3 regions of the Devosia sp. FJ2-5-3 genome follow, and region 3 is predicted to be linked to each of the others. Evidence: riboswitches for the same ligand, from Rfam matches in the RefSeq annotation. Region 3 holds a riboswitch; each other region holds the start of a gene.
What was found. A riboswitch is a leader RNA that binds a small molecule or an ion and turns the genes downstream of it on or off. The one in region 3 is predicted to bind cobalamin.
Positions count from the first base shown of each region.

Region 1: another riboswitch for cobalamin. It lies ahead of N0P34_RS14980 (ABC transporter ATP-binding protein); the one in region 3 lies ahead of N0P34_RS11970 ((2Fe-2S) ferredoxin domain-containing protein).
Region 2: another riboswitch for cobalamin. It lies ahead of N0P34_RS16525 (CbtB-domain containing protein); the one in region 3 lies ahead of N0P34_RS11970 ((2Fe-2S) ferredoxin domain-containing protein).

Region 1 covers NZ_CP104007.1:3,106,028-3,116,519, forward strand. The annotation lists gene N0P34_RS14970 (iron ABC transporter permease) at 110-1,168, opposite strand; gene N0P34_RS14975 (ABC transporter substrate-binding protein) at 1,206-2,150, opposite strand; gene N0P34_RS14980 (ABC transporter ATP-binding protein) at 2,150-2,992, opposite strand; cobalamin riboswitch at 3,098-3,312, opposite strand; gene N0P34_RS14985 (polysaccharide biosynthesis tyrosine autokinase) at 3,392-5,542, opposite strand; gene N0P34_RS14990 (sugar transferase) at 5,840-6,595, shown strand; gene N0P34_RS14995 (heme-binding beta-barrel domain-containing protein) at 6,599-7,102, opposite strand; gene N0P34_RS15000 (ABC transporter ATP-binding protein) at 7,366-8,046, shown strand; gene N0P34_RS15005 (FtsX-like permease family protein) at 8,046-10,492, shown strand, end outside.
Region 2 covers NZ_CP104007.1:3,423,880-3,434,371, forward strand. The annotation lists gene N0P34_RS16485 (cation diffusion facilitator family transporter) at 1-335, shown strand, start outside; gene N0P34_RS16490 (hypothetical protein) at 445-924, shown strand; gene cobO (cob(I)yrinic acid a,c-diamide adenosyltransferase) at 1,067-1,675, opposite strand; gene N0P34_RS16500 (hypothetical protein) at 1,705-2,271, opposite strand; gene cobN (cobaltochelatase subunit CobN) at 2,268-6,203, opposite strand; gene N0P34_RS16510 (alkylphosphonate utilization protein) at 6,203-6,421, opposite strand; gene cobW (cobalamin biosynthesis protein CobW) at 6,537-7,595, opposite strand; gene N0P34_RS16520 (CbtA family protein) at 7,592-8,326, opposite strand; gene N0P34_RS16525 (CbtB-domain containing protein) at 8,358-8,540, opposite strand; cobalamin riboswitch at 8,562-8,779, opposite strand; gene N0P34_RS16530 (hypothetical protein) at 8,800-9,450, opposite strand; gene N0P34_RS16535 (DUF2164 domain-containing protein) at 9,555-9,806, shown strand; gene N0P34_RS16540 (DMT family protein) at 9,878-10,234, shown strand; gene N0P34_RS16545 (zinc ABC transporter substrate-binding protein) at 10,256-10,492, opposite strand, start outside.
Region 3 covers NZ_CP104007.1:2,465,999-2,476,490, forward strand. The annotation lists gene N0P34_RS11960 (hypothetical protein) at 1-4,919, shown strand, start outside; gene N0P34_RS11965 (PASTA domain-containing protein) at 4,916-8,011, shown strand; gene N0P34_RS11970 ((2Fe-2S) ferredoxin domain-containing protein) at 8,175-8,930, opposite strand; cobalamin riboswitch at 9,029-9,233, opposite strand; gene nrdF (class 1b ribonucleoside-diphosphate reductase subunit beta) at 9,289-10,263, opposite strand; gene nrdE (class 1b ribonucleoside-diphosphate reductase subunit alpha) at 10,278-10,492, opposite strand, start outside.

The DNA.
Region 1 (10,492 bases), 640 kb from region 3:
TCCAGGCGTTGGGCGGATAGAATTTTCGCCCATTGGCGTGGAGCAGGACTATTCAACCGCCCCACATTTTAGCCTGCGGGGCGGTGGCGGGGGTAACTATCGCAAACCGTTAGCGGGGTTTGCGTTTTCGGGTCAGGGCGACGAAGAACACGCCGCCGACAAGGCCGGTGATGACGCCGATGGGGATGTCCTGAGGCGGAATGATGGTGCGGGCGGCGATGTCGGCGAGGACGAGGAAGATTGCGCCGACAAGGGCCGAGAGTGGAAGCACCCGGCGATAATCGCCACCGACGACCAGCCGCACGATGTGCGGAATCATGAGGCCAACGAAGGAGATGACGCCAGCGAAAGCAACGGCGGCGCCGGTAAGAAGGGCGCAGACGACGAAGACGACCATGCGAAAACGGCGGACCGGAATGCCGAGCGTGGTCGCCGACTCATCGCCCAAAGTCATAGCATTGAGGTGCCTGGCGTTAGCCAGAAGGTAACATCCGCAGCACAGCAATGCTAAAAGCGGGTATGGCAGCTGGGCCCATTGGGAGAGGCCCAATCCACCCAGCATCCAGAAGATGACGGTGTGGGCCGCCCGCGGATCCCCCAAGAATATGCCCAGGCTTCCGAGCGAGGTGACGACGAAAGAAATGGCAACGCCGGTCAACACCAGGCGGCTGGCATCGGTGGCGTCGGAAAAATTGGCAACGAAGACCACGAGGGCCGTGGTGAGGAGCGCCCCGCCGAAGGCGAAGAGCGGCACGGTGGCCAGGCCCAGGAACATGCCGGTGTGCAGCAGGACGATAACGGCACCCAGCGCTGCTCCGGAGGAAATGCCCAGAAGGTGCGGATCGGCCAGTTGATTGCGGGTGATGGCCTGCAGCGCCGCACCGACGAGAGCCAGGCTGGCACCGATGGTCGCGCCGAGGATCACGCGCGGCAGGCGCACTTCCCAGACAATATTGTCCCGGCCACCCGACCAGGTAACCTCGACGCTGCCCGGGAAGAGATGGTTGGCAATAACGCCCCACACCGTCTCGGGCGGAATGGCCACCGAGCCGAGGCTGACCGCGGCCACCATGGTTGCGACCAGCAGGAAAGCCAGCGCCGCCAGGATGAGCGGAAGCTGGTGCAATATGGCATGCCGGGGGCCGGCGACGAGATGGTGATGGGACATGACGAAGCGGGCCGGCCGCCTGGGACCGGCCCTTCTCTCAGTTGGCGTTGAATTCGGCGGCAAGCCGCTTTATGGCCGCGATATTGCGCGGTCCCGGCGTGGCCTCGACATATTCAAGGACAACGAAACGATCGTTGCGGACGGCCGGAATATCCTTGAAGGCGGGATTGTCCTTCATGAAGGCGATCTTCTGATCCGCTGACACTTCGCCATAATTGACGATGACCACGATCTCCGGATTGCGCTCAATGACGGCTTCCCAGCCGATTTCGACCCAGCTCGATTCCACGTCGTCCATGATGTTGACGCCCCCGGCTGCCTCGACCAGGGCGGTGGGCATGGCGTAGCGGCCAGCCGTAAAGGGCTTGTTCTCGCCGGAGTCGTAGATAAAGACGCCAGGCGCCTCGCCATGGGACAGATTGGCGCTGAAATCGGCCAATTCCTGGCGATAGCCCTCGACCAAAGCTTCGGCCTTGTCCTCGACGCCAAAGATCAGGCCGAGATTGAGCAGATCGGCATACATGTCCTCGATAGAGGATTTGGGCCGCTTCATGACGTGGATGCAGCTCTCGGTAAGCTCGTAGACGGCGATGCCGAACGAGGCGAGCGATTGGGGCGTGACTTCGCCGCCAACGCGCATCCCGTAATTCCAGCCGGCGAAGTAGAAGTCGGCGTCGGCGCCGAGCAGCACTTCACGCGTCGGATAGTCGGGGGAGAGTTCCGGCAATTGATCGACATTGGCACGCAGGGTCTCGTCCAGCGTCTTCCATTCGGACACGCCGGTATAGCCGACCATGCGATCGGACAGCCCCAGGGCCAGCATCATCTCGGTGAGATTGACGTCGTTGGAAATGGCCCGCGATGGCGGGGCATCGAAGGTGACCTCGCGATCGCAGCTGGTCACGGTGACGGGATGGGCCGCGACCGATGCCGCAGTGGCGGCGAGCAGAAGCGGTGCAATGAGGGTGGAGGCGCGTTTCATCATGTGTTCTCGTTGTCATCGTCGAGGTGGAAGGAAAATCGGGGGCGGCCGGTCACCGGATGGGTGTCGATAGCCACACCCACCGCGAAGGTCTGGTTGACCGATTGAGGGGTCAGCGCCTCGGTCGGCGCGCCCAATTGCACCTGGCGACCGTGATCGAGCACCAGAACGGTGTCGGCATGGGACGAGGCCAGTGCGAGATCGTGGAGGGAGACGACGACGGTGATACCAAGCCGCGACAAGAGCTCGAGCACTTCGAGCTGATGGCGGATGTCGAGGTGATTGGTCGGTTCGTCGAGGATGAGCAGATCCGGGTCCTGCAACAGGGCGCGGGCAATCATCACCCGCTGTTTTTCGCCGCCCGAAAGCGTCGCGAAATCGCGGGAGGCAAAATCGGAGAGGCCCATCAGCGCCAGCGCGTCGACAACCCGACTGAAATCGGGCCTGGCAAAGCGCCCGAGATGAGGGGTGAGACCGAGTTCGACGATCTCGGCGACGGAGAGACCGAAATCGACCGCCGGCTCCTGCAGCACGGTTGCTATGCGCCGTGCATAATCGCGGGGCGGAATGGACCAGATATCCTCACCATCGAGCCGCACCAAACCGGAGGTGGGGCGGTGATAGCGGTAGAGGCAGCGCAGGAGCGAGGATTTTCCGGCCCCATTGGGCCCGACAATCGCCAGCATCCGTCCGGGGGCGAGCTCGAAAGAGATGTCGGTGACAAGACCGCCATGCCCCTTGGGGCCCCAGCAGAGGCCTTCGACGTGCAAGGCTGCCGGGCGGACAGGCCGGCGAAACTGGCCAAATTGCTCCAGTCGCGCGTTAAAGGCGGCGTGGCTCATCGTCTTGCTCCGCATATGCGGGACGCAATGCGGGCAGAATCAGGTCGAGCTTTTTCAAATAGACTTCAAGCGCCATCATCATTCCCCGCGGCACACCCCGGCCGGGTTGAAAGGAGCGTCGATGGCAGGTCTCCTGGCTCACGGGTCAACGCGCTTCCGACCTTCCCGACCCAAGGGTCAGTGGCTTATTCGGAAGAACTCGCCGTCTACAGTTGCGGGGGCAGCCACGGTATTGCGTCCTGATGGATACGTCGCACCGTGTTCCCTTTTAATCCCCGTTGGCTATTCACCGCGGGGGAACCTACGACAGTTGAGGAACTATTGATCAGCGTGCACTCCGTCAAGCACAAAGGCACGCCGCTGACCGATCAATGGCGTAGCGCAAAGCTCGCCGTCGGATCATTGCACAATGACGTAATGTGAAACGTAGCGATCGTTGATGACGACCGATCTTTCGGGATGCTGCGTCATGGCGAGAAGAACGGGCGGCATGTCTGGCCGGGCATTTTCAAGCACGCTGAGTGCGCGCAGCACGTCGCGCTGGCGCGTCGAGGCATAGCGCGTGAGCAGGATGGCCGCGTCTGCGCACTGCATCAAATAGGCCCCGTCCACCACCTCGGTCAGTGGCGGTGTGTCGATGATGATGACATCGAATGTGTCCCGCGCCGCCGAGACCAAGCTGCGGAAACCCTCAGCAACGATAAGATGTTCGGTCGGCCCCGAACTGGGTTGGGTATTGACGACCGCCGACACGGAGCTGAGCGGATCGGTCTTGATTGCCGATGGAAAACGTTCGGGCGCCAGCTTGCCTGTCAGATAATCGACGAGCCCGGCCACAGGGGCAGCATTCAAATGGATGAACAGGGATGGGCGGCGCAGATCGCCATCGATCAGCAACACTCGCTGGCCGGACAGGCCATAGGTGCGCGCGAGACCGAGGGCGGTGGTTGTCTTGCCCTCCCCGGCCACGGCAGAGCTGACGAGGATGACCCTTCCCCTGCCCCCACCGCGCCCAGGATTTCGGGCCGGAAGACGCAAATCGACACCCAGCCTGAGCCGCCGCATGCTTTCGGCAAAGCTGGAAAGAGGCGTGTTGATGACCGCATCGGCCAAGCTCGATGTGGCCAGCTCGTTGCGGGAACGGGATCGACTTATCGCCGGAATGGACGTTTCCACCTCTTTCCCAGTCAAAAACGCCAACTGCTCCTGGGATACGACGCCGCCAACATAGTTTTCACGGAACATCGCCGCGCCCACGCCGAGGCCGGTACCGAGAAGGGCGGCAAGGGACATAATGAACGGGAGGCCACGTGAGGACGAATGGAGCGGCAGGGTTGCCGCCGCGACGACACGGCTATCGGCCTGCTGAAGGTCGACCTGGAGACGCAATTCCTCGAGGCGGGCGAGCAATTGATCATATTGCCGATGCGACAGATCGCTATAGCGCTGCATTTGCTGGAGGCGCGTCTGGACGTCCTGTGGGAGCGCCTCTTCGTCCAGATTTTTCAACATCTGATCGCGCAATGCCGCAATTTGCGCCTCGAGCGCCAGGAGCTGGACCCGCAACAGCGAAATCTCGTAGCGTACGGCATCCTCACTATGGCTCTTGAGATTGCTCAACTCCTGCTCCAGCGCGAAAGACTGCGCGCCGGCCAACGGGACCAGCGCGGCGCGGGACAGCAATTCATTGCGCTCTCGAACCAGGGCATCGGTGACTTCAGAGCCAAGGGTTTGGGCCAGCCCCGCCAGATCCCACTGCTCGAGTTCCAGCGACGCCCGTGTAATCCTGGCGCGCAGATCGCGGGCGGCATTCACTGATTGCCCATGCACGCTGACCTGATCGGACAATGCTTCATTGCCAGGCAGGGCGGCGAAGAGTGAGAGGTTTTCGTCGAGAAACGCACTGATCGCCTCGCGCCGGGCCACAAGCGCGGCAGACGCGCTGGCAACCTGGGGCGACAAGGTTTCGACCGCGGCAACAAGGGTGGCCGTCTTGGTTTCCTTTTGGAGTTCGATATAGGCCTCAACGATAGTGTTGGCGAGCAGTGCGGCGCCCTCAGGAGTTTCGGCCTTCGCAGTGACGGCGATGATGTAGGTTTCGCCCCGTCTCTGAATGTCGACCGCTTCCTGCAATCGCAGCAGGTGATCTGACTGGCGTTTGTCCTCGCCCGCGCCTTCCGGTTGGCCCCAGCCAATGAAGGCGAGAACCTGATCGGCTATTCCCGGCCGCTCGGTGAAAACCGTGCCGAGGTCGAGCTTGCCGCTTTCGATAACCCTGACGAATGTGGGCGCGGACCGCATGATCTCCACCTCGCTGGCAATTCGGGGGTTGTCCATGGCGATGGTGTTCGTGCGCGGCGCCTCGATCAGAAGCAATTCGTTCTGAACGGGATCGACCCTGATCAGCGCCGTGGCCGAATATTCCGGCGGAGAGGAGAGGCCAACAAACAGGCCGGCCAGCAAGCACATGCACAGTGACAGAGCGATGATGCGCGCTTGTCTTTTGAGCAGTGCTACAAAATAGCGAAGATCAATTTCGTGATCATCCATGAGAACCCCGACACGACGTTCCTCATGCATTTAATATTATGAAATCCAATTGGACAAGAAAAATCAGGCGCAGCAGCTACATGCCTGATTGTCATGATATTTTTCTGCGGCGCGTTACATGGGAGGAACAAAATCCCCATAAACACACCACCCTCATTGCGACTAAGACACAAGTACTGACCCATATTTTCGGTCAGAACGACTGCCGGGACGAAATAAATATAGTCTGAAAGCTCTGGCGGGGGCCCAGAACAAGTGGTTAACTAAGTGTTAATCACATTGGGCCCGGGGCGAGTTATGAGCGCGAGTACACCCTTGGATGCGTCGAGCCACAGGCTCGGCGTCGGTGGATCGGCACTGGGAAGGGCACAGGACACCTCCCAACTCTCGACAGATCCGCGCGCCACTCCTAATCCATCGCGAGCAACGGGGCACACACGCCACCGCACACTTTTTCTCAAGAGGATCGTCGATGTGGCCGGCGCAGTCCTGGGACTGATCGTTTTCAGTCCAGTGCTTGTTCTTGCGGTCCTCTGGATCAGTGCGGTTGACGGCGGCCAGCCAATATTCCGCCAGGAGCGCCTGGGCCTCCACGGAAAATTCTTTGTCATCTACAAATTCAGAACTGTCCGCGCTCAATATAACGACCCCACCGGCCGCACAATATTCGGGCGAGAGGATGCCAGGCTTCTACCGCTGGGCAGTTTCATGAGGGCAAGTCGGCTGGATGAATTGCCGCAGCTGGTCAATATCCTGCGCGGAGACATGTCGCTGGTCGGCCCGCGCCCGCATGTGCCACACATGATTGTCGACGGGCAGGACTATGGCAGCCTGGTTCCGCTCTATGACCGTCGCACCGAGATGGTGCCGGGGTTGACGGGATGGGCGCAGTGCAATGGCCTCAATGGACCGGTCAGGACGCAGCAGGAAGCCGAGGCGCGCCTTGATCACGACCTCGTCTATCTGCAGCGGTTTTCGATCGGGTTCGACCTGAAAATCATGGCGAGGACAGTGTTCCATGTCCTCGCGGCGCTCAGGCAATGGCCCAATTGAGGTCTAGCGGGCGAAGGGCACCTTGGCGGTGAGGACGTCGCCGGAATTGTTAAACTCGACCTCGAAATTGACCACTATGTTGTTGTCGGCCAGCACGATGTTGGACCCGATGCGGACATCGCTGCCGCCACGGTCGCGCTGGTTTTCGCTGAGGTCGAAGCTGATCGACTTGCCGCGATTCTGGCCGATCGCCATGCCGGTAAAGCCCGCATTGGAGCTCATCGCGGCCTCATAGCGGCGGGTGGAATCGTTATAGGCGATCGTGCCGCTGATCGAGAGCGTGGTGTCCACCAGGGTGCAGCGCCCGGTGTAGTTGATGCGCTGCTGATTGCCCTTGGCGACGTTGAGGCGGCACCGGAACGCTTCCGGCTTGTCGCCGCCGACCAGAGCTCCCTCGCCGCGCCACTGGCCGATATAATTGCTGAGCAGCGCCAGTTCGACCTCACCAGCCTGCGCAGGCGCGGTCACTACCTGAGGCGCGAATGCCAGCAGCGTAACCAGAATCATTTTTCTCAAAGCGAACTTCAAAGTCTACCTCCCAAGCCGCACAAACGGGCACATCCCACCCAACAGACTAGTGGCATAGCAGCGATTACACGCAACGATACCCCCGAATTACAAAATAATCGGTGATTATCCAGCCTTGGCGAAGGAAACAGACTTCATAACTTTGTCAGACGTGCCAGCATGGCAGGACTCGACGGCGGCGTTGGGAAAACCACTGTTTTGAAGGGATGGGTGACGTGCGCGAGGCTCGATCGCCACTGATTTTGGCAGACCAAGTCGACTATACCCTGGATGTCGCCGGGCGGCCCCTCAACATATTGCGCAAGGTTTCGCTCGAGGTTGCCCCCTCCGAGGTGGTTGCCATTGTGGGCCCATCGGGCAGCGGCAAGACCTCGCTCCTGATGTTGCTGGCCGGGCTCGAGCAGGCCACCGGCGGACGCATCGAGGTCAACAGGCATGACCTCGGCAAGCTGGGCGAGGACGATCTGGCCCGGTTCCGCCGCAAAACGCTGGGGATCGTGTTCCAGAGCTTTCACCTGATCCCCTCACTGACGGCGCTCGACAATGTGGGGCTTGCCCTCGAAATCGCACGACCTGAGCTGAGCATGGCACAGGTGCGGGAACGCGCGGCCAAGGCGCTTGATGCGGTGGGTCTGGGCGGTCGGCTCGACCATCGTCCGACGGCACTATCGGGTGGTGAGCAGCAGAGAGTGGGTCTCGCGCGGGCCATCGTGGCCGAACCGCCGCTGCTGCTGGCGGACGAACCGACAGGCAATCTGGACCAGAAGACCGGCAAGGCGATTGCCGATCTCATGTTCAGCATCACCAGAGACCTCGGAACGGCACTGGTCATGATTACCCATGATCCGCAGCTGGCCGCCCGCGCCGACCGCATGCTGACCATGAGCCAGGGCGAACTCAGCGAAAACCTGGTGGCCAGTTGATGGGTAATATCTGGCCCAAGCTGCGCATCGGCTTACTCGACATGCGCGGCGATCTCCGCCGCTTCGTGCTGCTGGTGGTGACGCTCGCTGTTGGCACGGCGCTGATTGCGGGTGTCAGCTCTGTCGGCGCCGTCATCGACAAAGCCATCCTGCGCGAGGCTGCGCAATTGATGGGCGGCGATATTGAGCTGTCGCGGGCCGATCGCGCCGCGACCGACGCGGACCGGGTGCTCTTTTCCGGATATGGAACAATAGTCGAGACCGTCGACACCAATCTGCGGGCACAAGCGGGCGAGAATGACGCCTTCGTCGATCTGAGCGTCGTCGGACCGGGCTATCCGCTGCTGGGGCAGGTCAGAAGCCCCCAAATGCCTGCGGGAACCGATATCACGGAATTCCTGGCCGAAACCGAGGATGGACATGGGGCGCTGGTGGCGCCGCTCATGCTCGACCAATTGGGGATCGGTGTCGGCGATATTTTCGAGCTCGGCGGCACTGCCTTTGTGGTGCGCGGTCCCCTCGACGGCATTCCAGACGATCAGGTTCGGGGTTTCCGGCTGGGCCTGCCGGCGCTGATCACGACGGAAGGCTTTGCCACCGTTTCGGATCGGACGTCCCCCCTGCCCGGCCTGGGCACGTGGTTCCGCTACAAGATCCTTCTCGACGGCATGTCGGCCGAGGATGCGAAAGAGAGACTGACCGAAGAGCTGGCCGGTAGCGTCTGGACAATTCGCACGTCCCGCGAGGGGCTTGGCGAGATGGTTCGCTATTACGATCTCTTCATGCGCTTCCTGCTCATTGTCGGGCTGGGCTCGCTGCTGATCGGCGGCGTCAGCGTGTGGAGCGGCATGAACGCCTATGTGGGCGAGCGCTCCGGCGTGATCGCCGTGCTGCGGAGCCTTGGAGCGACGACGGGGCGCGTCTTCACCCATTTCTTCGTGCAGGTCATGGCGCTGAGCGCCGTGGGTGTCGGCATTGGCGTTGCCACGGGCGGGGCTATTGCCCTGGTGATCCTGCCCACCATTGGCGATGCCGTCGGCATCGCCCTTGCGCCGACCCTCGACGCGCGCGCTTTGCTGGTTGCCGCGAGCGCCGGGGTGATCATCGCGCTTTCCTTTGCCTATCTGCCTCTCCTCCAGGCGCAGACCATCCGCCCCGCCGAACTCTTCCGCTCGCAACGCCAGGCCCTGCCCCCGGTGGACTGGCGGGCGGTCCTGCTCTCCTGGCGCGCCCTGCCCCTCGCATTGGCGGCGATCGTCTTCTTCCTGCTGGCCTATGTAATGACCAGCGATGCGGGGCTTGTGGCGCTTTTTGTCTGCGCTGCCGCACTGGCTACCGTTTTGTTCGAGCTGGTTATCCAGCTGATGCAGTTCGTGTTCAAGCGATTGCCCGATATCCCCTTGCAGACCCTGCGCCGATCAATCCGGGCCATTACCGGCTCGAAGAGCGCAACGATGGCGGTGGTCGTCTCCATCGGACTGGCGCTGAGCATGCTCGTCGTCATCATCGTGCTGCAGAACAATCTGCGCCAGGAATATCTGGGCGCCTCCGTCTTCGATGCCCCGACCCTGGTGGCCTCGGATCTTTTCGATGACGAAGTGGCCGATCTCGAAAGCAAGGCGACCGCCGGATCGGGGATGACGAAACTGGTGGTGACGCCCATGTTGCGGGCCACGCTGAGCGCGGTGAACGGCACAGACATCGCCCAAATCCGCACGCAGGGCCCGGAGGCCAGCTTCCTCCTCGGCGGCGAGGTTCCGATCACCTATCGCTCGATCCTGCCCAGCTCCTCGCGGGTGACCGGGGGGCAATGGTGGCCCAGCGATTATACTGGGCCTGGCCTTGTTTCGTTGCACCAGAGCCTCCGGAACGGTCTTGGCGTCAATATCGGCGACACCCTCACTTTCGACGCCTTCGGCGAGAAGTTTGAAGCGACCATCTCCAATTTCCGGGACTATTCCTGGCAGGGTGGAACGGATTTCCTCGCGACGTTCTCGCCGGGCATGCTGGAGGATTATCCCTCCACGCTGTTTGCCGCGGTCACTGCGGCACCGGGGCGCGAAACGGAGGTGGAGCGCCTGCTGGCCACCAGCCTGCCCGATATCCGCTTCATCAAGATCGGCGACACGCTCAAGCAGGTCACTGAGGCCCTGTCGCAATTGACACTGGCGGTGCTGCTGGTCGGCAGCCTGGCGGTGGGCAATGGGCTTCTGGTGCTGATCGGGAGCCTCGCCGCCGGTCGACGGCAACGGCAGGCCGATGCCGTAATCACCAAGGTCCTGGGAGCGACACGCCGGCAATTGCTGGGTGCCGACTTCATCCAGTTCCTCATCCTGTCGCTGGCTGCGGCCCTGCCGGCGCTGGGGCTGGGGCTCGGGCTTGGATGGCTGGCCAGCATGATGCTGCTCAATGTGCAGTTCTCGATCGATGCTTCGGGGCTGGCCGT
Region 2 (10,492 bases), 960 kb from region 3:
ACATCCTGTGGTCGGGCTGGGGCGTGATCAAGGATAGTGTCGGCGGGCTGATGGATGTGGCGGTGGATCCCGAAACGCGGAAGCTGATCCGCGAGGTTATTGCCACCAATGCCGATGGTGCCATCGAGGCGCACGATATTCGCACGCGGCAGGCCGGCAAGCTGACCTTTATCGATTTTCACCTGGTGGTGCCGGGAACGATGAGCGTGGATGAGGCGCACACGATCTGCGACTGCATCGAGGCGAAGCTGCGCGAAGCGGTGAAAGATGTGCAGATCACCATCCATGTGGAGCCGGAAAACAAGGCCAAGCACTCCGGCATTGTGGTGGTTTAATTCGACACACCCGATGGTCTTCACCCTGAGGGGCGAGGGGGCGGTAGAGCCGACGGGCTAGCGCGCCCCCCTCTTGCCCACGCGGCGCGACGCAGGCAGAATCGCCGCTATGCGTCTCATTTTCATTTTTCTCGCCCTGTTCGCTCTTTCCGTGCCCGCTTCGGCGCAGGAATGGGGGCGCTATGACAATGGGCGGTTTGGCTATTCGATTGCCGTACCGCCCGGCTTTGTCGGCCAAGGCGAGAGCGACAATGGCGACGGGCAGGTTTTCGTGCTGCCCGGGCGGGTCACCAGCCTCACCGTGTGGGGTGGGCTGACGGGCGTCGTCAATAACGGGTTTGAGGTGCAGGCCGAGGCCAGTATCGGGCACGATATCGACGAGGGCTGGAATATCACCTATCGGGCGACGACGCCGAAATGGGCCAGTTGGAGCGGCACGAAGGGCGGAAACATCCTTTATCGGCGGATGGTTCTGCTCTGCGATGGCAGCGCCTATGCGGCGTTCGAGATGAAATATGGGCAGATTGACCGGCCGAGCATGGACCCGGTGGTGGAGCGGCTGGTGGGCTCGCTGCGGGGCGATTGTTGAAGCTGCTCTCGCATACCCCCTCCTAACCTCCCCCTAAAGAAGGGGGAGGGACAGATCGCGTTCGGGGCGCGGTCGGCCGTCAGCCACGATGCGCCCCTCCCCCTTATTCAGGGGGAGGTTGGGTGGGGGTTGCCTCCCAGCCTTAAAACTCGATGCCCTTTTGGGCTTTTACGCCGGCGCGGAAATGGTGCTTGATCTCGGTCATTTCGGTGACGAGGTCGGCGATTTCGATCAGTTCGTCCTTGGCGTTGCGGCCGGTGACGATGACGTGCTTTTCAGCAGGCTTGTTGGCGAGGGTTTCGACGACTTCCTCGATGGGGAGATAGTCGTAGCGCAGGCAGATGTTGAGCTCGTCGAGCAGGACCATGTCGTAGCTCGGGTCCATGATCAGCGCCTTGGCCTGGTCCCAGGCCTTGCGGGCGGCGGCGAGGTCGCGCTGGCGGTCGGCGACGTCCCAGGTAAAGCCTTCGCCCATGGCGTTGATGGTCACCTGATCGGGGAATTTGTCGAGCACGGTGCGTTCGCCGGTGTTCCAGACACCCTTGACGAATTGCACCACGCCCACACGCATGCCATTGCCCAGGGCCCGGAAGACCATGCCGAAGGCGGCGGTGGACTTGCCCTTGCCCTTGCCGGTGTGGACGACAAGAAGACCCTTTTCCTCGGTCTTGGTGGAGAGGATCTTGTCGCGGGCCGCCTTCTTCTTCTTCATTTTTTCGGCGTGATAGGCGTCGCGTTCGGCCTCGGACATAAGATCGGTTTTCTTGAGGGGCTTTTCGGTCACTGAAGGCGCTCCGCGTGTTCGATGATCAATTGGGCCGCGCGCTCGGGCGGCAGAATGGTGGTGTCGAGATCGAACCGGTTCGGGTGGTCGATCCGCAACAGGGGACGACGCTGGCGCACGAGGGCCGCGCCGGCGGCATCGGTCATCTTGAGACGATCCTCACGCTCGGGGCTGGGAATGCGTTCGTCGTGAGCCGCGTCAGACGCAGTGAGGATGACGGGGGCGAAGGTGGCGCCGCGTTTTCGCGACACTTCAACCACCTCGGCAAAAGCCTCGTGGTCGAGCGGATCGTCTTCCATCAGCGCATTGGTGAGCACGAAGCTGGCTTCGGGCCGGGCGATCTCGGTCATGGCCCGTAGCGCCTCGCGGCGGATGGTCATGATGATATCCCAGGCGCTGTCGGGGATCGGGGTCGATCCATCCTCCCGGATCAGCGAGAAGACGATGTTGTTGGCGAGGTGATTGTCGAAGAGGCGCGCATTGGTAAGCGCGCAGATCTGCCTCGCGATCGTCAGCTTGCCGACCCCGTAGTGGCCGATGAGATAGATGATGGTGTTGTTCATGCCTCCCCCTCGAGGAAAGCATAGACGGAGTTGGAACGGGGCGACCAGAGACCGCGCTGGCGGGCGTCCCGGAATTTTTCGATGAGCTCGTCATAGCCATAGCGATTGACCGATTTCAACCAGTCACGGATGGCGTCGTTTTCGACGAAGGCTTCGAAGGCCAGATCGAAATGGTGGGTTTTCACCGCGCCGGTGGTGGCGGCGTAGGCGAACATGAAATCGACTGTGGCGATGATTTCGAAGGCGCCGCGATAGCCATGGCGCTGCATGCCGGCAATCCATTTGGGATTGACGACGCGCGAGCGCATGACATGGGAGATTTCCTGTTCCAGCGTCCGGATCTTTGGGGTTTCGGGGCGGGAATGGTCGTTGTGATAAGCCGCCGGTTTGTGGCCGGAGAGGGTTTCGGCGGCGGCGGAGAGGCCACCCTCGAACTGGTAGTAATTGTCACTGTCGAGCAGATCGTGCTCGCGATTGTCCTGATTGTGGAGGACGGCGTCGATCTGGCCGAGGCGGGCGGCGAAGCGGTCGTGGAGGGCAATGCCGTCGGCCTTTGCGCCATAGGCGTATTGGCCCCAGCGCAGGAACTGGTCGGCGAGATCGGCCTTCTCGGACCATTTGCCATTGTCGATGAGTTGGCCGAGACCGGCGCCATAGGTGCCCGGCTTTGAACCGAAAATGCGGGCGCCGGCTTCGAGGGAGGCCTCGGCTTCGGTCTTGCCAGCCGCCATGAGGCCAAGGGCTTCGGCGCGCATGCGAGCGGCGATGGGGTTATCTTCTTCGGGCTCATCAAGCGCCCCGACGGCGCGGATGGCACGATCGAACAGGGCGATCTGGGCCGGGAAGGCGTCGCGGAAGAAGCCGGAAATGCGCAGGGTGACATCGACGCGCGGGCGGCCGAGCTTGGCCAGCGGCACGATTTCATAGCCGGAGACGCGGAGGGAACCGGGGTCCCAGGTGGGTTTGGCGCCGATGAGCGCGAGGGCCTGGGCGATATCGTCGCCGCCGGTGCGCATATTGGCCGTGCCCCAGACGGAGAGGGCAACGGATTTGAGATAATGCCCGTGATCCTGGAGGTGGCGGAGCACGAGGCTTTCGGCGGATTTCCGGCCGAGTTCCCAGGCGCTCGGCGTGGGGACGGCGCGGGCATCGACGGAATAGAAATTGCGCCCGGTGGGCAGGACATCGAGCCGGCCACGGGACGGTGCGCCGGAGGGACCGGGGGCGATGAATTTGCCGTCGAGGCCGGCGAGGAAAGCGGCCATTTCAGAGGGGCCGGATGCGGCAAGTCGCGGCAGGATGAGAGTTTTCACCGTGTCGAGGACGGCGTTGGTGGCGGTCCACTCGGGGGGACAGGTTCGGGTGCCGGTAATGAGCTCGGCGGCGAGGGCTTCGAGGTACTCGAGGATGTCACCGATGGTGCGGGGATTTACCCCCCTCCCAGCCTCCTCCTCAAGGGGGGAGGTGCCGAGCGGTGTTCGTGGAGGCAGCTGGGGGCCCGTCCAGGGCGCACCGAGTTCAGCCGTCAGTGGATCGACGCCGAGTTTGAGGTCGTCGGCGAGGGCGCGGATGAGGGAGTTTTCGGAGGGGCTTTCGCCGCGGGGAATGCGGGCAAGGGCGACGGCGAGATCGCGCTGGAGATCGCCCGCTGGCGACTGGCCAAAGATGTGCAGGCCATCGCGGATCTGGGCTTCCTTGAGGTCGCAGAGGAAGTTGTCGATCTTGATCAGGGCCTCGGTCTCGTCCTCGGGCAGTCCGATATCGGTGTCGAGGCGGCTGTCGCGGGTGAAGTCGAGAATGCGGCTTTTGAGATCGGCCAGACGGCGGCGATCCATGCCGGAGGCGGCGTAATATTCATCGAGCAGCGCTTCGAGGTCTTTTAAGGGACCATAGGTTTCGGCGCGGGTGAGCGGGGGTACGAGGTGGTCGATGATGACCGCACCGGTGCGGCGCTTGGCCTGGGTGCCCTCGCCGGGATCGTTGACGATGAAGGGATAAAGATGGGGCAGCTGGCCCCAGAGCGCGTCGGGATAGCAATCGGCGTCGAGCGCCGTGGCCTTGCCGGGCAGCCATTCGAGCGTGCCATGTTTGCCATTGTGCACCAGGGCATGGGCGCCGAATTCGTGGCGGAGCCAAAGATAGGCGGCGATATAGGCGTGGGGCGGGACCAGCGCCGGATCGTGATAGCTCTCGGTCTCGTCGAGCTGGTAGCCGCGCGCAGGCTGGAGCAGGAGCACGATATTGCCGAAACGGTGCGCCGGAAGATGGAAGGCATTTTCGCGAATGAAGGGATCGGTCGCGGGATCGCCCCAACGGGTGGTGACGGCCTCGCGGGTTTCTTCGGGGAGCGCGGCGAAGAGTTCGGCATAGCGCGCGAGCGGGAGGATGGCGGCGGAAGTGCCGCGCTGGGGACTGGCGTTGGTGGGGCCGGACTGGAGGAGATTTATGAGGTCGGCTGAGGTGGAGGGGAAGGCCCCCTCATCCCAACCGAATTCGGATGCGAATTCGGTGACCCTTCGGGCACCTTCTCCCTCGAGGGGAGAAGGGGACGGAGCCGAGAGATCGTAGCCGGCGCGCTCGAGTTCGGCGAGCATACGCACGGTGCTTTCGGGGGCGTCGTAGCCGACGCCGTTGGCGAGGCGCCCGTCGCGGATGGGGTAGTTGGCGAGGACGATGGCGATGCGGCGGTTTTCGCGGCTGGTGGCGCGGAGGATGGCCCAGTTTTTCGCGAGGGTGACGGCGCGGGCGATGCCCGAATGATCAGGGGCGTAGGCGGTAAGCGGGCACTGGGTGCGCTCGTGCCAGACAGCGTCGGCCTTATGGCCGACGAGCAAGCCACCGATGCGGCCATCGACTTCGGGCATGACGAGATACATCGCCATGTCCTTTGACGAGAGGCCGAGATTATCGGCCTGCCATTGCGCCTCGGAGCGGCCGGACTGGATGAGCTGGATGACAGGGGCATCGGTGCCGGCGAAGGGGTTTGATTTGTCGTCGAGATCAGCGATGCCCAACGCGAAGGCGGTGAGGTTGAGGATGACGGACGGCGGAAAGGCAGCCAGAGCATTCTGGACGAAGCGGACGCAGGCGGCTTCCTTGAGTGAGGAGACCAGTAGCGGCACGGGGGCGAGACCCTGGGCTTCAAGCTCGGCGATCAGGGCTTCGAGCGTGGCGGTGCCGGCACCTTCGAGGGCGGCGCGGTAGAAAAGGATGGGGGTGTAACTCGGGCCGATGTGCTCCGCGAGAACGCCCCCCACCCCAGCCCTCCCCGCGGGGGGGAGGGAGTGCGGCCGGTGGACGTGGATGGAGCGCAGGCCCACTTCGTCGGTCATGCCGGTTTTGGGGTGCCAGAGGCCGAAGCGGGGGAAGGGTTGCGGCGCCGCCAGCCCTGTGTCAGCACCGCCCCCCACCCCAACCCTCCCCTCGAGGGGGAGGGAGTGAGATCGAGGCTGCTCCGACAGAAACGAAAGCGCCGCAAGGATTGCGTCGGAATTGTCGGGGCCGCCGGCGACGAAGAGGTGGTGGAGGGCCAGCCAGTCGTCGGGGGGAATGGTCGAGCGGGACTGCAGAATGGGGTCGGGATTGGCATCGCCCGGCAGGAGGACGAGCGGGATTTTGCGGTTGGCGCAGAGGGCGGTGATTTCGTCGACGCCATATTGGAAATAGGCGACGCCGCCGATGAGGCGGAGGACGACGAGGCGGGCATGGGCGACTGTCTTGTCCAGCCACATGTCGACGGAGAGATTATTGGCGAGGCGCAGCGTGTTGGCGAGGCGGAGTTGGTCTTCCCCTGCCCGGTCGGCGGCGGCGGCGAGCATGGCCAACTCGCTGTCGGCAGCGCTGGCGAAGATCAGCGCGCCGGGGCGCTGGGCGAGGTCGATGGCCTCGCCTTCCTGCTGGATGGCGCCGGCCTGGGCGGAGAGGAGGTGCATCAGGCCTTCTTGAGGAACTCGGTGCGCAGGACCAGTCCCTTTACCTTTTCGGCATTGCACTCGATTTCGGCGGTGTCGCCGGTGAGGCGGATGTTCTTGACCAATGTGCCGCGCTTGAGAACGACAGAGGTGCCCTTGACTTTGAGATCCTTGATGAGGGTGACCGCATCGCCATCATTGAGCTCGTTGCCGTTGGAATCACGGGTGATTTCGGTCATTTTTTGGTCCTTCAACCGAGCGCGTAGACTGCAGGTTTGGTGAAAGTCCCAAAGACCCCCACCCTTGATCCCTCCCCACTAGGGGGAGGGAGACGATGAACATGAGCGTCCGTGACTAGGCCGCGAGAGCGGCGGCGCGCTGGAGGCTCTGGGTGATCGCGGCGCGATCGAGCGGGCTTTCGCCGATGACGACGAGGCTGGTCTGGCGGGTTTCGTCAGCCTTCCACGGGCGGTCGAAATAGGCCGTAACGCGGGGGCCGACGGCCTGGATGGCCAGACGCGCGGCGGCGCCGGGAACAGCGGCAAAGCCTTTGAGGCGCAGCACATCGTGGGCCTTGATCGTGTCGGCGATGATGGCGAGCAGCTGGTCCTTGCCCTCGATGGCGGGCAGGTGGATCGAGAAGCTGTCGAAATCGTCGTGCTCGTGGGTCTCCCCGCCGTGCTCAAGCTCGTGATGGCTGGGGCGGTTGGCGATGTCGTCTTCCGAGCCCATGCCCATGCCGAGCAGCGCGGTGATGTCGACATGGCCATTGGCGGCGCGGACGATACCGACGCCGGGGCGCAGCTCGGCGCGGATATTGGCTTCCACCTTTTCGAGCATTGCGGGATCAACAAGATCAGTCTTGTTGATGATGATCATGTCGGCGGCCGAGAGCTGATCTTCGAAGAGTTCGCCCAGCGGGGTTTCGTGATCGAGCATTTCGTCCTGGCGGCGCTGGGCATCGACGGCGGCTTCGTCGGAGGCGAAACGGCCCTCGGCAAGCGCGGCCGCGTCGGCGACGGTGACGACGCCATCAATGGTGACCTGGGCCTTGATCTCGGGCCAGTTGAAGGCGCGGATCAGCGGCTGCGGCAGAGCGAGGCCCGAGGTTTCGATGATGATGTGATCGAACTTGTCGGGGCGGGCCAGGAGGGCCTGCATGGTGGGAATGAACTCATCGGCCACGGTGCAGCAGATGCAGCCGTTGGAAAGCTCGACCATATCCTCTTCGCGGCAGGTCTCGTCGCCGCAACCGGCGAGGATATCCTTGTCGACACCGAGATCGCCGAACTCATTGATGATCAGCGCGATGCGCTTGCCCTTGGGGGCATGGGCCAGCATGTGGCGCACAAGCGTGGTCTTGCCGGCACCGAGAAAGCCGGTAATGACAGTGGTGGGGATCTTGGTGGTCATGCGAGGGCTCCAGTGCGAACGCCGACGCGAGCGGCGAGATAATCATTGATGCGGCCGAAGGCGAGGCCGAGGGCCACCCAGAACAGGGCGCCGTTGAAGATGACGGCGGAGACGAATTCGGCCGTCATGCGCGGGGGAACGCTCGTGGGCTCATCGGGCGCGACCGGCGCCTGAATGAGATGGGGCAGGATGATCAGCGCGACTGCGACGGCCAGCGCCCAGGGCGCGCGGATTTTTGCCGCAAGCACCAGCGCCGCGCCGGTCGAGATGGCCGCGCCGGCCCACCAGAGCTGACGGGCAAGCGTGTCGGCAACGGGCATGCCCGGCATGCCGGGCGGCAGGCCGAGAGCGGGCGCGAGGGTAAAGGCGGCAAAGCCACCCAGCCCCCAGAGGACGCCATTGGCGAATGTGATGGGCAGGTTGAAGACGACCGAAACCGCGCCGATGATCAGCGCATAGCCGGCGGCCATGAGGAAATTGGCGAGGACAGTATAGGCGGTGCGCTCGAAGCCGTCCTGGGGCATCCACTCATCTTCGTCGTGTGAATGGGCCGGAACAGCTGCTGCGGTCGCGTCGCCGGCCTCTTCCTCGTGATGATGATCTACTTCGCCGCCCTCGAACGCCTCGGCGGCAAAGATCAGCGGGGTGACGCGCCAGGCCTGGAATGCGGACGTGACGAGGCCAGCACAAAGCGCTGCGACAAGCGCAGCGAAAAACAGATTGCGGAACATTTTTTCTCTCTGAAGCTTGGTAGCGCCCGCCTTAGTGGCAGGGGAAGCCCATGGCGTGACGCGTGTCGTGAGCACCATTGTGCAGGCGATAATCGCCGGCAAAGCCGGTGCCAACCAGGAGCGTCATACCCAGGAACAGGGCGAGAAGCCCGGCCATGAGGCGCTGGGACAGCGAGAGAGAAGACGGGGAAGAGGAAACAGTGGTCGTGGTCATGCAGGCACCCTCCGTGCGCAGGATTGATCGGCGTGTGTCGGCAGGTCTCCTGGCTGGCGGTGGATAAAGCCCCCTCGCCTTCCCGGTGCCCGCGGGCACCAGTGGCGAAATGAGGGGGCGCACCGCTTACAGTTGCGGGGGCAGCCACGGAATTGGTCCCTTATGGGTACGCCGCACCGTGTTCCCTTTTGATCCCCTTGTGCCCTTGCACGCGGGGAACCGTCACGGGATCACCTGTACGCCCTTGGAGGGCGCGGGGTCAATATTCAGGCAGGGCTATGTGATCGGGCCAGGGATAACCGACGCTGACATTGGTGACGCGCGTGCCGATCTCGTCGAGCAGCGGCAGGTCGGAATCAAGGGTGGTGTCACCTGCAACCGAAGTGGTGTCGATGGTTTCGGGATAGTCATCGGCGGGCGAGAAGCGATAGCTGACATGGCAAAGGGGATCCCGCTCAAGGAGATTGCCGGCTTCGATCCAGGCATAGCCGCCATAATCCCACCAGAAGCCGCCCAGCTTGAACGACTGGCCATTGAGAGCTTCCACGTCGTCTATGCTCATGCCCACCTGAACCCCGCCCGGAGCGATGTGGCTGGGCGAAAGGTCGATGTTGTTGGGAAAAGCGAGGTTTTCCTCATCGGCCCATAGGATTTCCATCTTGCGCGCGGGGTCGTCGGGATAAATGGTCGTGCCGAGCATCTCAATGCCTTCCGGGCCATAGATGGTGCCGGTGACCACATTGTCGGCGCCAAAATGCGCGCGGAGACGCGCCTCGGTGGTGTCGGCACCAAAAAGGCCTTCGCAGAGGAATTGCTCGGCCGGAGCGGATTCTACCTTGTCCTTGGCGGCAGAGGGCAGGACGGCAATGAGAACGGCGCTCAGCGCCAAAAGTCCGATGCGGACAGGCATAATGATCAATCTCCCCCTGGATGCGGCCATTGTGTCGCAAGCAAAGACGGCCCGCAATCTCCGACTCAGCGTATGAAAGGCTGGCTGAAAAGAAGGATTTTGCGATGAAGCCGATCAAATTCGACCGCGACGAAACCAAGGCCATCGTCGCCGAAATCCAGGACTATTTTCGTGTCGAGCTCGACCAGTCGATCGGCGCCATTCCCGCCGAGATGCTGATGCAGTTCTTCGCCGACAAGATGGGCGCTTATTACTACAATCGCGGCCTGCACGACGCGCAGGCACTGGTGCGCAAGAAGATCGACGACGTCAGCGACGATATCTTTTCGCTCGAGCAGCCAACCAAGGCGCGCTGAGCAGAAAGCACCCACTTCCGCCGATTGAACTTCGCAGCTAAAGCAGGCTGTCTCGTCTTGAGGAGGAAGCCTTGGGCTTCAATATTGCCACGCTGGCCCCGATCGGGCTGCTGATTGCGTCCAATCTGTTCATGACCTTTGCCTGGTATGGGCACCTCAAATTCCCCGGCGCGACGCTGTGGGTGGTGGTGCTGATCAGCTGGGGCATTGCGTTTTTCGAATATTGGCTGGCGGTGCCGGCCAACCGGATCGGCTATGGCGTCTATTCGGGGGCAGAGCTCAAGACCATCCAGGAGGTGATTTCCCTCTCGGTCTTCGTGCTCTTTGCGGTGTTCTATCTCGGCGAAAAACTGACGTGGAACCACGGGATCGGGTTCGGGCTGATCGCGCTTGGCGCCTTCTTCATTTTCAAGGGGCCGCTGAAGTAGCGACCCCGTTCCCCGGCCTGATTAGTTGAGGCACTCGGCTATGCTGGTGGCGAGGCCGCGGAGGAGCTCGGCGTAGAGGCCGGGACCTTCGCTGAGGGCGCTCGCCTCGGGGTCGAGCGTGCCGACCCGTGCGTCAGTCCCCTCGACGATGGTGTTGACGATGGCCGGCTGGAAATTTGGCTCGGCAAAGACGCAGGTGGCGCCGAGTTCGGAAACCTTGGCGCGCAATTCGTCGATGCGGCTGGCGCCGGGCATGGC
Region 3 (10,492 bases):
CGCTGTTGGTGCAGATCGAACTCGTGGCCCCCCGTTTTCGAGTGCCTTTCCTTCGGCCGGCGTTGCTCACTGCGGACCAGACACTCGAAGAAGGGCTGGCCGGGCCCGTCCAACTGGTGTTTCCGAGCCTCTTGCTGGTGGTCAGCGTCGGGAGCGGCAATCCCGACGCCACGGCTGAAATAACGCCGTCGCACGGTGTGGGCGGAGCCCTGGAACTCACGGTCGAGCCCCCTTATGTGCTGTTCGGCGCCGGTGCGGTGCTCGGCTTCCATTTGCCGGTTGCACAACTACTGCTCGAACCACAGATCCAGATCCGCTTCCCACAATTGGAAGTGTTTGTAGCGCCACCATCCATGCCGGCACTGGCTATGCATGGGGGAGCCACCGATCTGATAATCGCGACGGACGGAGCCGGGTTATCGGGGAATTTTCATATCGCCGCGGCCTCTGGTGCAATGGCGCCCAAGCGGCCACGCTTCCTGCACAATGTGGCGGCACGGCTGCGGATGGACCGCAGCGTGGTCAACCTGCTTGAAGTGAGCGGGCAGGTAGAGCTGTCCGCTGAAATTGGCCAGTGGCTGGGCGGTGATATCTCCGCGGCAGGCCCGACGAAGGTCGACTATCGGCTGACCCTGACAGTGGAGGCTACGAGCTGGAACACCACGCTCCACCTGGGGGCGAGCGGCGGGCAGGATTTCCTCTGGCGATCGCGGACCGGCACCGCCCATGAGCACGATTTGAAGCGGGACACGCTGGGCGCCTACACGGTGTTTGCGCCGCTGCTCGACCCCACCCTTCCCGACACGGGCAGCAGCGGACTTGTCGAGCTGGCGCTGGATGCCGGGCTGGCTGGCGGCATCGCGCGCAGCAACTGGATCACCACGCAATCGGTCACGGTGTACGGAGCGGAGCTTGCCTTTGCGAGCGGGCCCGACCAGAGCCTCGCCAGCCTGTTTTTCGAAACTGAGACCGAGGTGAACCTCGACGTGCAGGTGGGCGGATCCCCGCTTTTGTGGACACGACGCCCAATCCGCGTGCGGCAGAAGGCGGTGGGGCTGAAGCTGGATTTCGGAGGGGGTGGCGGGCCTCCCAAGCTGTCGCCCGTGTTCGATCCCGGACAGGGGTTCAGCCTTGATCTCAGCGATCCCGGCACATTCGAAATTCCGGGTCCGCTGGGTGAATTCCTGCAGCCGGATGCCGCCCGCGTGGCGCGCGACAATCCACTGGTCTTCGAGGTGGACCTCGTCACCAAATTGGACCTCGGCGTTGTGAAAATCGACAAGGCTAGCCTGCGCGTACCGCTGATGGGCGACATGGTGCCCACCCTGACGGGGCTGGGCGCCAATCTCGACCTGGGCCTGATCAGCGGCGGGGGATATCTGCGCGTGCGCCCGCAGGCGATATCGGGCGGGTTCGACCTCTCCGTGGGCGATCCGCTGGGCGTTCGTGTGCAGGCCGACCTGGATATCGAGACGGGCGCGGCGGTCTCGCTGCTGCTCAACCTGGAGGTTGAATGGCCGGTGCCCATCCCGCTGCTCAATTCGGGCTTCGGCCTGTTCGGCATATTGGGGCTGCTTGGGGTCAACCGCCGCCGGGACATGCGTGAGAGCAAGACAGCACTGGACTGGCTGGTACGTGCAGAAGGCAAGCCCAGACGTGGTAAGTGGACGAGCGAACTCGACGCATGGAGCTTTGGCGTGGGGGCCGTAATCGGGACGCTGGAGGGCGGCTTCCTGTTGCATGCAAGGGGCATGCTGATGATCGAGCTGCCGGGACCGCGCATTCTGCTGCTGATGAAGGCGGACATGCTCAGTCTGAGGCCAGGGACCCAGGACGAGGGCGACGACATGGGCACGCTCACAGCGGTCATCGAGATCACCGGGCAATCCATCACTCTGGGCATCATCGCCGACTACTCAATGCCATTCCTGCTCGACGTTCAGGTGCCCGCCGAGGCTCTCTTCAATTTCAAAGACCTAAGCGACTGGCATTTCGACCTGGGGTCGGTCATCGAAGATCGCTATGTGTCCATCCGCTTCATGAGCACCATCAGGGCCGACGGCTATCTGATGTTCCATGGCAAAGGGATAGTCAAAAAGCCTTTGCTAGACCTGCCGGGCATGGCCGTGGCGGCGGGGGTGCGGGCAGCCCTGACCTGGGGACCCGAGGAGATCGGCCTGTATATCCGCGTCACGGTCGAAGCCAATATCGGCATCAGTTTCAACCCCATGATGCTGGTGGGGCAGTTTTCCCTGGAGGGCGAACTGCACCTGTTCATCGTCAGCATCGGTGCCAGCGCGTTGGCACAGGTGCGGATCAGCGACGACACTTTCTATGTTCGCGCAGCCATTTCCGGTTCGGTCGATTTCTTCTTCTTCGAGCTGAGCGCTACGGTCACCCTGGAGCTTGGCACGAAGCCGGCCCCGCCCGAGGCGGGTTCGCTGTTCCGGGCGTTATCGCTGCATGCCCGCAGCCATGCGCTTCTGCCCGGATCGGGGGCCACCAGCAGTATCGACGGAAGCCTGGGCACGGCGCTGGCCGAGGGTGTCGAAGGCGCCCTGCCCGTGGTGGCGATCGACGCCATTCCCGTGCTGCAACTGGAAATGCCCGCCGTCGTCGCCAAAGGCACCACCTTTTCGGGCGTCGCAATCAACAGCCTTTTGCCTCAAGGCGGCCACGTGCAGCGCGGCGAACGCCTGTATTCCTATGTGCTCACAGGTGTCAGCCTCGAGGCGACCGGACATGCCAACCCGTTGCAGGAAGGCGACGTCACGGTGACATGGTGGGATAGCCGCAACCTAAGCGACCCGGGCAATGACGAAGCGGTGCAATTGGCCCTGCTCTCGGCGGTGCCCACGCCCACGCCCAGCGCCGCCCTGCGCAGCGAGACCCATACCGAACAAATTCGCCGCCGGTGGGGGGAGGTCTGTGCCGAGGTCGCCCCGCCCACGGGTGTGCTGTGGACCTTTGCCGGGCAGGCGGCGCGCACGTCGTCGACCGGTTGGACGCTGCAGGGCCAGCCCATGCTGGCCCCCCCGGGCACCCTGCGCTCCGAACCCCCGCCGACCGAACTCAGGGTCACCGAGTGCTGGCGCAGCCACGGAGCGGCGGACAGCCTGGTCGACGTATTGCCGGCACGCATTGTGGCGGCCACGGGACTGGCCGGCCGGCTGCTGCTGGCACCAAAGACGGGCGCCACGCTGCAGCCGCGTCCGCAGCGGGCCGACTCGGGCTTCGAGCGCTTGGTGGCGCAGGTCGAATTCATCGAGCTGGAGGGACTGGCCGATGGCATCAGGCTGGATGCCGGCGGGCTGCGTCACGTGCGTGGCCTCGTGGTCGTGCCCTGGGAAAGCGGGCGTCTGGTGCTGCGCCGGCGCGATACGGACGGCAACCGCATGGACGCCGACGATATCGATCTGGCGGCGCATTGGCGGCCGATCGGCAAGATCAACGACCTGCCCGCCGACTGGCAGAATGCGCAATCAGGCTGGCAGGACCTCACCCAGGCGGCCCTCGACGCGTGGTTCGGCAGTTTCGCCGGACCGTTGATGGAAGCGCCGCTCTTCCTGTTCGATATAGAGGGGCTGGACGGGGCGGTAACGATCGAGATCGGGCGCGTGGAGGTGCCGGACTGGCAGGCATCGCGCTGGGGCCTGCTAGCGGTCGAGGTACTGACTGAGGCCGAATTCAAGCGCCACAACTTTGACACCCAGCGGCGCGACGAGACCATCGCGGTGATAGACGGCATGCTGACGGGTGTCGATGGCGCCCGCGCCCTGTTGCATCCCCGAGCCGATTATAGGCTTTCGACCACCTACACGGTGGCGGTTGCCGATCTCGACGAGTCCGGCGCCTTCGTCTGGGGCGCCCCCCAGGAGAGGCATCAGACGTTCCTGTTCCGCACCGATGCGCTTCCGCCCCAACACCTGGAAACTCTGGTTATGGCGACCATGCCCATGGCCGATGAACAGGCGGTGTTCTACCGGGATCCGGTCACGGTGGTATTTTCCACCGCCGAAACGCGCAAGCTCTTCCAAAGTTACGGACGGCCATTGGTGGTGCGTACCCGTGCAGCGTCGGGCCGGCACCCGGTTGCAACGGACGGGTTCGACCCCGCGGACATGGCGATTTCGGGGCTGCTGACCCCGCCACGCGCCCTGCCCTATCTTGCCCTGACGCCCTTCGAGGCGGCGCTGGAAGAGGTGCTGGCCGACCAGCCATGCGTCAATTTCTCCCACCGCAGCGCGCGGCATGAGGCCGTTACGGTCAAGCTGGCCTTCGAGAAGGACACCAATTACGTCTTCGAGCTCGACACCGAGCCGCCCCGCGAGGACGCCAATGAGCCGATGTTGCGTCGCAATTTCAGCACCTCGCACTATCCCGACGCCGAGGCTTTCGCCCACGATATTGGCGCCAAGGCAGCCCGCCATCGCTATTGCGGGGCGACGGCCGCATTGGCCGCCTTGCCGCCCGTGCTCAGCGACCTTGCCTTCGAACGCATGCTACGCGAGATCGGCTGGGGCGACCTGGCTCGGCCGAAAAAGCCGCTGCTGACGGTGATCTGGACAGGTCCTGCCGGCACCCCTTCCCAACCGGTAGCCGCGCTGGTGGAAACCACAGAGCCGCATTGGCGCAGCCGGCTGGTGCCCCAGGTGACACCCAATGGATTGGGCACCCTTTCAAGCCTGCCCTGGCTGGAACTGGAACAACAGGCCGGCGGCTCGATCGTGACGGGCCTGTCTCGCTGCGCCGATGGCTCTCGCACAATGGTCCTCCTGCGAGAGCAGGCCCGCGGCCAGGAGCTGAGCCTATGCCTGCGGCGCATCCGCCACCCCGTGTTCGATGCCGACGAGCCGACAACGACGCATGTGATCGCGCCGGTGCTACTGAGTGCGCCAGCATGGGAGGCGACATCTTGAGCAGGGTCATCAATGACGGGCCCAATGGCTGGCTCAACCTGCGCGCGGCCCGCCTGTTCTGGCGCGAGGAAGAGGGCCAGCGCGATCCGGAGGCCGGCAATGCCGAGCGCAACGCGACGCAATTGCGGTGGATGACCAATCCCTGCCAGGGCCTCGACCGGCAAGTATTCACCGTGTGGCGGGCGCCGCAGCCCGAGCCAACGATGACCAAGGTGGACGCCGCCAACGACCTCGACTGGGAACCGATCGAATTTGTTGGCCTGCCCGTCGACGACAGATGGGCCAATACCCGCTACCCACTGGACCTGCAGGGGCCAGTCAACGCTCCCGTCTCCCCCTGGGACGCGGCCCTGATGCGCCTCAGCGCCAATGCACCGCCATCGGGCTGGATGGCGGATGCCGAGCTACCGGCCTGGGAGGAACCACGACCGGACGCTTACCTGAAGAGCCTGGTTGAGGGACGGATTCTGAACGGCATTCGCTCCATGCTGGAGGCCGATCCGCCGCCGAAACATTTCAACTATTCAGAGACTTACGAGGACAATCTACAAAGCCAGTTGATGCCGAAACTCCTGCTCAATGGCGTTGTCGCCGAGCTGGAGGGCGACCGGCCCGCCAGCGGCACGTGGCATCCCTACCGCGTGATGTGCATGAGTGCCTCGGCCGATCCACTGGCGGCGCTGGCCTTCGGTTTCGGGACCGGATTCAACGACGACAACGAATGCATCTACATGGTGACGGTGTTGCGCCGTGACGAGCAGACGGGCGCGGAGATGGAACTGGCCGACGTGGTTCGCCCAACACGGCTATCGACGCACCTGCCGCCGCCCGCTGGACTGAGCGTCACCCGCTCCGGGTTCACCCGACCGCAGGTCACCGACGGCCCGTCGATGGATTCGGTGCGTATTGCCTGGGACCGGGCCATTTCCCCCGAAACCACCCCCTGGTTTAACGAGGAGGCGCCGCAGCCCGTCGCCTACGCTATCGGTCGGGTGGGACCGACGATCGGCTGGCGCAAGCTGTTGCTGACGCGGCGGGAGGCGGATGTGCGCGGCTGGCTCTCCTATGTGCCATCGGCCGCCTCGGGGGACATCAAGTCCGCGTTCCAGGACCATATCTTGCGCGAAAGCTTCATCGTACCGGAGGAGCCGTTTGCCGATCCAGTCGGCGCGGCCTTCACTTACTATGTCGCCGCACAGGACCTTTATGGGCGCTGGAGCCTGTGGAACCAGGTCGACTACACGACCGATACGGAGACCGCGCGCGCACCTGAACTGGTGTCGTTCACTCAAAGTGATGACGGCGCCATCCAGGTGGTTTTCAGCTGGGATTGGTCGGATCGCAGTCCGGCCTTCATGCAGGTCAACGTGAGCTGGGCCGACGACCCGGACACCATACTGGCCAGCCGCCGGCTTGACTTCAACGGCGCGTCAACGCCCGAGCCGGCCGGCGATGATATCGCCGCCCTGTCGCACGCGCTGAAGCCTGTGAGCTGGGGCGACGGCCAGGACAAGCGGCCGGGCGATCCCGGAACGCGGTTCTACAGCTGGACCGTGCCAGTGGTCGAGACGTTCGGACCGGGGCAGAGCAAGCGCGTCCTGCAGGCCTGGGCATTTGGCCAGAAGCAGATTCATCACATGCGTTTCGCCGACTGGATGATCAGCCCGCCGGGCCCACCGCGCCAGCTCGAACTCTACAACAGCCGCACACCCGGGACCCCGGCCATCGACCCTGTCGAGGCGCCGCTTTGGGCCAGCCTGCCGGACAGCATGGGGATCAGCCATTTCGATCTCAATTGGCATGCGGTCGAGGACGTCGCCGGATATCATGTCTATGAGGCCACGGAGACGGCGCTGCTGAGCGCGCTGAACCTGTCCGGACCGGATATTGCCCAGCCCCTGACCGAGCGTTTGCGCCTGTTGCGCGGCCGGGAGATCCAGAACCATCGGACCAGCTTCCGGCGCATTACGACCACGCCGCTGGCCGAGCCGCGCATGACCGTTCACCTGCCGCGGGGGTCGAGGGTCATGCACTTTTTCGCTATCACCGCGGAAACTGAAAATCATATGGCGTCGCACTGGCCGGCACAGAGCGATCAATTCGCCGCCGTCGCGGTGCCGCGTCTGGATATTCCTGAGCCGCCGTCCCTGTCGGTGTCGCTGATGGAAGGGGCCGTGCAACAGGCCAGGATTAGGGTTGAGTTGGCCACGGGTGGCGCCGGGCGCGTCGAGCTCTTTCGCGTCCGCAGTGTTTCGGCGGCAGCCGATATCGACAGCATGGGTCCAGTTCTGCAGGCGACGAATGCGGTGGATGGGATAGCCGAGTTCGTTGACGGCGCGATCGCGCCCGACTGGAGCCCCTATTACTACCGGGCGCAGGTCTGGTCTCAGCGGGATGACCAGCGTGGCATTGTGGAGGCTCGCTCGTCCTCCTCGCCCATGGTGTCTGTGCTGGTGCCCCCGCCGCCGCTGGCCGCACCAAGCGATCTTGTCGGCAACCAGGCGTTTTCGGTGGCCACTGCGTCACTTGTCAGTTGGCGGACGGAGGCGCCCAGGCGGAACACGCCGCTGGGACCCTTCAAGACGGTGCTCGAGATACGCGATAGTGACGCGACCGTGAGACGCTTGCGACTGGTTCAGGGCTTGCCCGACATCCCCGTATTGGACACTGCCGCGCTGCCGGAACCGGGGCTAGCGGGAGCGCCAACGATCTTCCAGCTCTCCTGGGGCGGCTCCAATCAGTATTTCGCCTGGGTCGAGCGCGATGCCGGTGCATCCTTCCACATGACGGCCAGAACTATCGATCCAAGGGGGATGATCGCCAGCGCAACGCTCGAGGTGCCGCCGCTTGCGCCAGATGCGGAATTCGTGACCGTGCCGGCCTGGAGCACCAAGGAAGAGGTCGAACAGGGCGACGATATGGGTGCCGTCATCTTCAGTGCCGAGAGCCTGGGATTGCGGGTAACGATGATATTCGACCAGGAACGGCCGGGATTTTTCAACGAGCAGGTGATTTCCATTTCCCCACCTCCCGGCAGCGTCGTGACGGCGGGGAGCCAGGTTACAGTAGTGATTAACCTGTCCCAACGCTGAAGCACGGCCCGCCACCGCAACGCGTTCCCGCGCGGCTTCCCCTCTTTAAGCCGTTGGCGGCATGAACCAGATACCGTCATATCCCAGTCGATCCATCCGCGATCAGAGATCGAGCCCGTGCCGGCGGTCGAGTTGCTTTGACCCTCTTGTTAAGCCCGCAATGTCAATTCTCGTCAGAGAGCTCCTGCGTCTCGCGGACCGAGTTGGCAGTATGGATCAGCAGGTCGGGGACGGTTTCCCCGTCCACCAGCACATCGCCGACAAAACGCGCGACACTCTCGGCATCATGGAGGCGGTACCACTCTCCGCGGGGATAGACGGCGACCATCGGGCCCTGATTACACGGATAGAGACAGCCCGTGCGAGCAGTGAGGCATCTGTCAGAGATGCCCTGCCGCGCGATTTCGCCTTTCAACTGCAAGAGCAGCGAAGCGGCGTCGCGGAAATGACATCGAGCCCCCGTGCACACCAGCAAGTGATGTGTGAAATCGGGAGGATTTTGCCAGCCAGGCTTACCCAATGCCGGCTTGGCCTGTGACGCCGGTCGAGCATTTTTGGCACTCGCTTCGACGATGCCGACCAGAGCGCTCACGCCAGCTGCAGATGCAGCGACGTCGTCTCCGATCGACACGGTCGCCCCTTCGGGAGCGTCATGCTTTTGCCAATGCGACAGTGCGCCGGAGAGCCAGACCGAAAGCGCCTCGGACCATGGCAAGCCAAGCGGTTGCACGAGGATCTTGAGGTGTCCGGCCTCACAAAGCTCCAGCATGGCCTCTGGCAGGCTCTGACCTTCGCCGTCGATACGGATGAGTGCCGACGCGCAGGTCGTTGCTGATGCGGTATCGGCACGAAGTTGAGCGAGTTTTCGTTTGCTCAGGCTCTGAGCGGAAATGACGTATAGAATGGCATCAGGTGACACGAAGCTGGCATTCCCCAAGTGGGGACGCAAAGACATATCGATGTCTGCGAAACGTTCGCATGGTCATGTCTGGCCCCTACCGGAACACCTCGTCCGACTTCATGGTATCTCGCTTTGGCAGGTCTCCTGGCTGACGGCTCAAACGCGATAGCAGCCTTCCCACCCTGAGGCAGTGGCATGTGCGATCGCTCGCCGCTTACAGTTGCGAGGGCAGCCACGGGATCGGCCCCTGATGGGTAATCCTCACCGTGTTCCCTTTTAATCCGCGCTCAATCTGGCGGAACCGAAGCATGAGTTAGATGGCATGTTGAGCATGATGGCGCAAGCAGCGAGAGCAGCGCCATCATGCGGAGCGGCATCAGAAATCCCAGTCTTCATCCTCGGTGGCGATCGCCTTGCCGATGACATAGCTGGAACCAGAGCCGGAGAAGAAGTCGTGGTTTTCGTCGGCATTGGGCGACAGCGCCGAGAGAATGGCCGCGTTCACCTTGCAGGCTTCCGGCGGGAACAGGGCTTCGTAGCCGAGATTCATCAGCGCCTTGTTGGCGTTGTAATGAAGGAACTGCTTCACGTCCTCGGAGAGCCCGACGCCATCATAGAGGTCCTCGGTATAGCGGGCCTCGTTGTCGTAGAGTTCGAGCAGGAAATCGAAAGCAAAATCCTTGATCTCCTGGCGACGCTCTTCCGAGACAAGCTCCAGCTGACGCTGGAATTTGTAGCCGATATAATAGCCATGCACGGCCTCGTCCTTGATGATGAGGCGAATGAGGTCGGCAGTGTTGGTCAGCTTGGCGCGGCTCGACCAGTACATCGGCAGGTAGAAGCCGGAATAGAACAGGAAGCTCTCGAGAAACACCGAGGCCACCTTCTTCTTCAGCGGATCGGCGCCGTCATACTGCTCCATAATCAGCTGCGCTTTGCGCTGCAGGAACTCATTTTCCTCCGACCAGCGATAGGCATCGTCGACATCGGGCGTCAGGCACAGCGTCGAGAAGATCGACGAGTAGGAGCGTGCGTGGACAGCTTCCATAAAGGAGATGTTAGACAGCACCGCTTCTTCATGCGGCGTCTGGACGTCGGCCATCAGTCGGATCGCGCCTACCCCATTCTGGATGGTGTCGAGCAAAGTGAGGCCGGTGAAGACGCGGATCGTCAGCTTCTGTTCTTCAGGTGTGAGCGTTCCCCAACTTGGAATGTCGTTGGAGAGAGGCACTTTCTCGGGCAACCAGAAATTGCTGGTCAGCCGGTTCCAGACCTCAAGGTCCTTGTCGTCCTGCACGCGGTTCCAGTTGATGGCGCGAACGCGGCTGAGAGGCTTTACGTGGATATTCATTGCGAAACCTCTGTTCAGAGCGCGCAGGAAACACAGCCCTGCACTTCAGTGCCCTCAAGGGCGAGCTGGCGCAGGCGGATGTAATAAATGGTCTTGATGCCCTTCTTCCAGGCGTAGATCTGCGCCTTGTTGATATCGCGGGTCGTCGCGGTATCGCGGAAGAAGAGGGTCAGCGACAGTCCCTGATCGACATGCTGGGTGGCCGCCGCATAGGTGTCGATGATCTTTT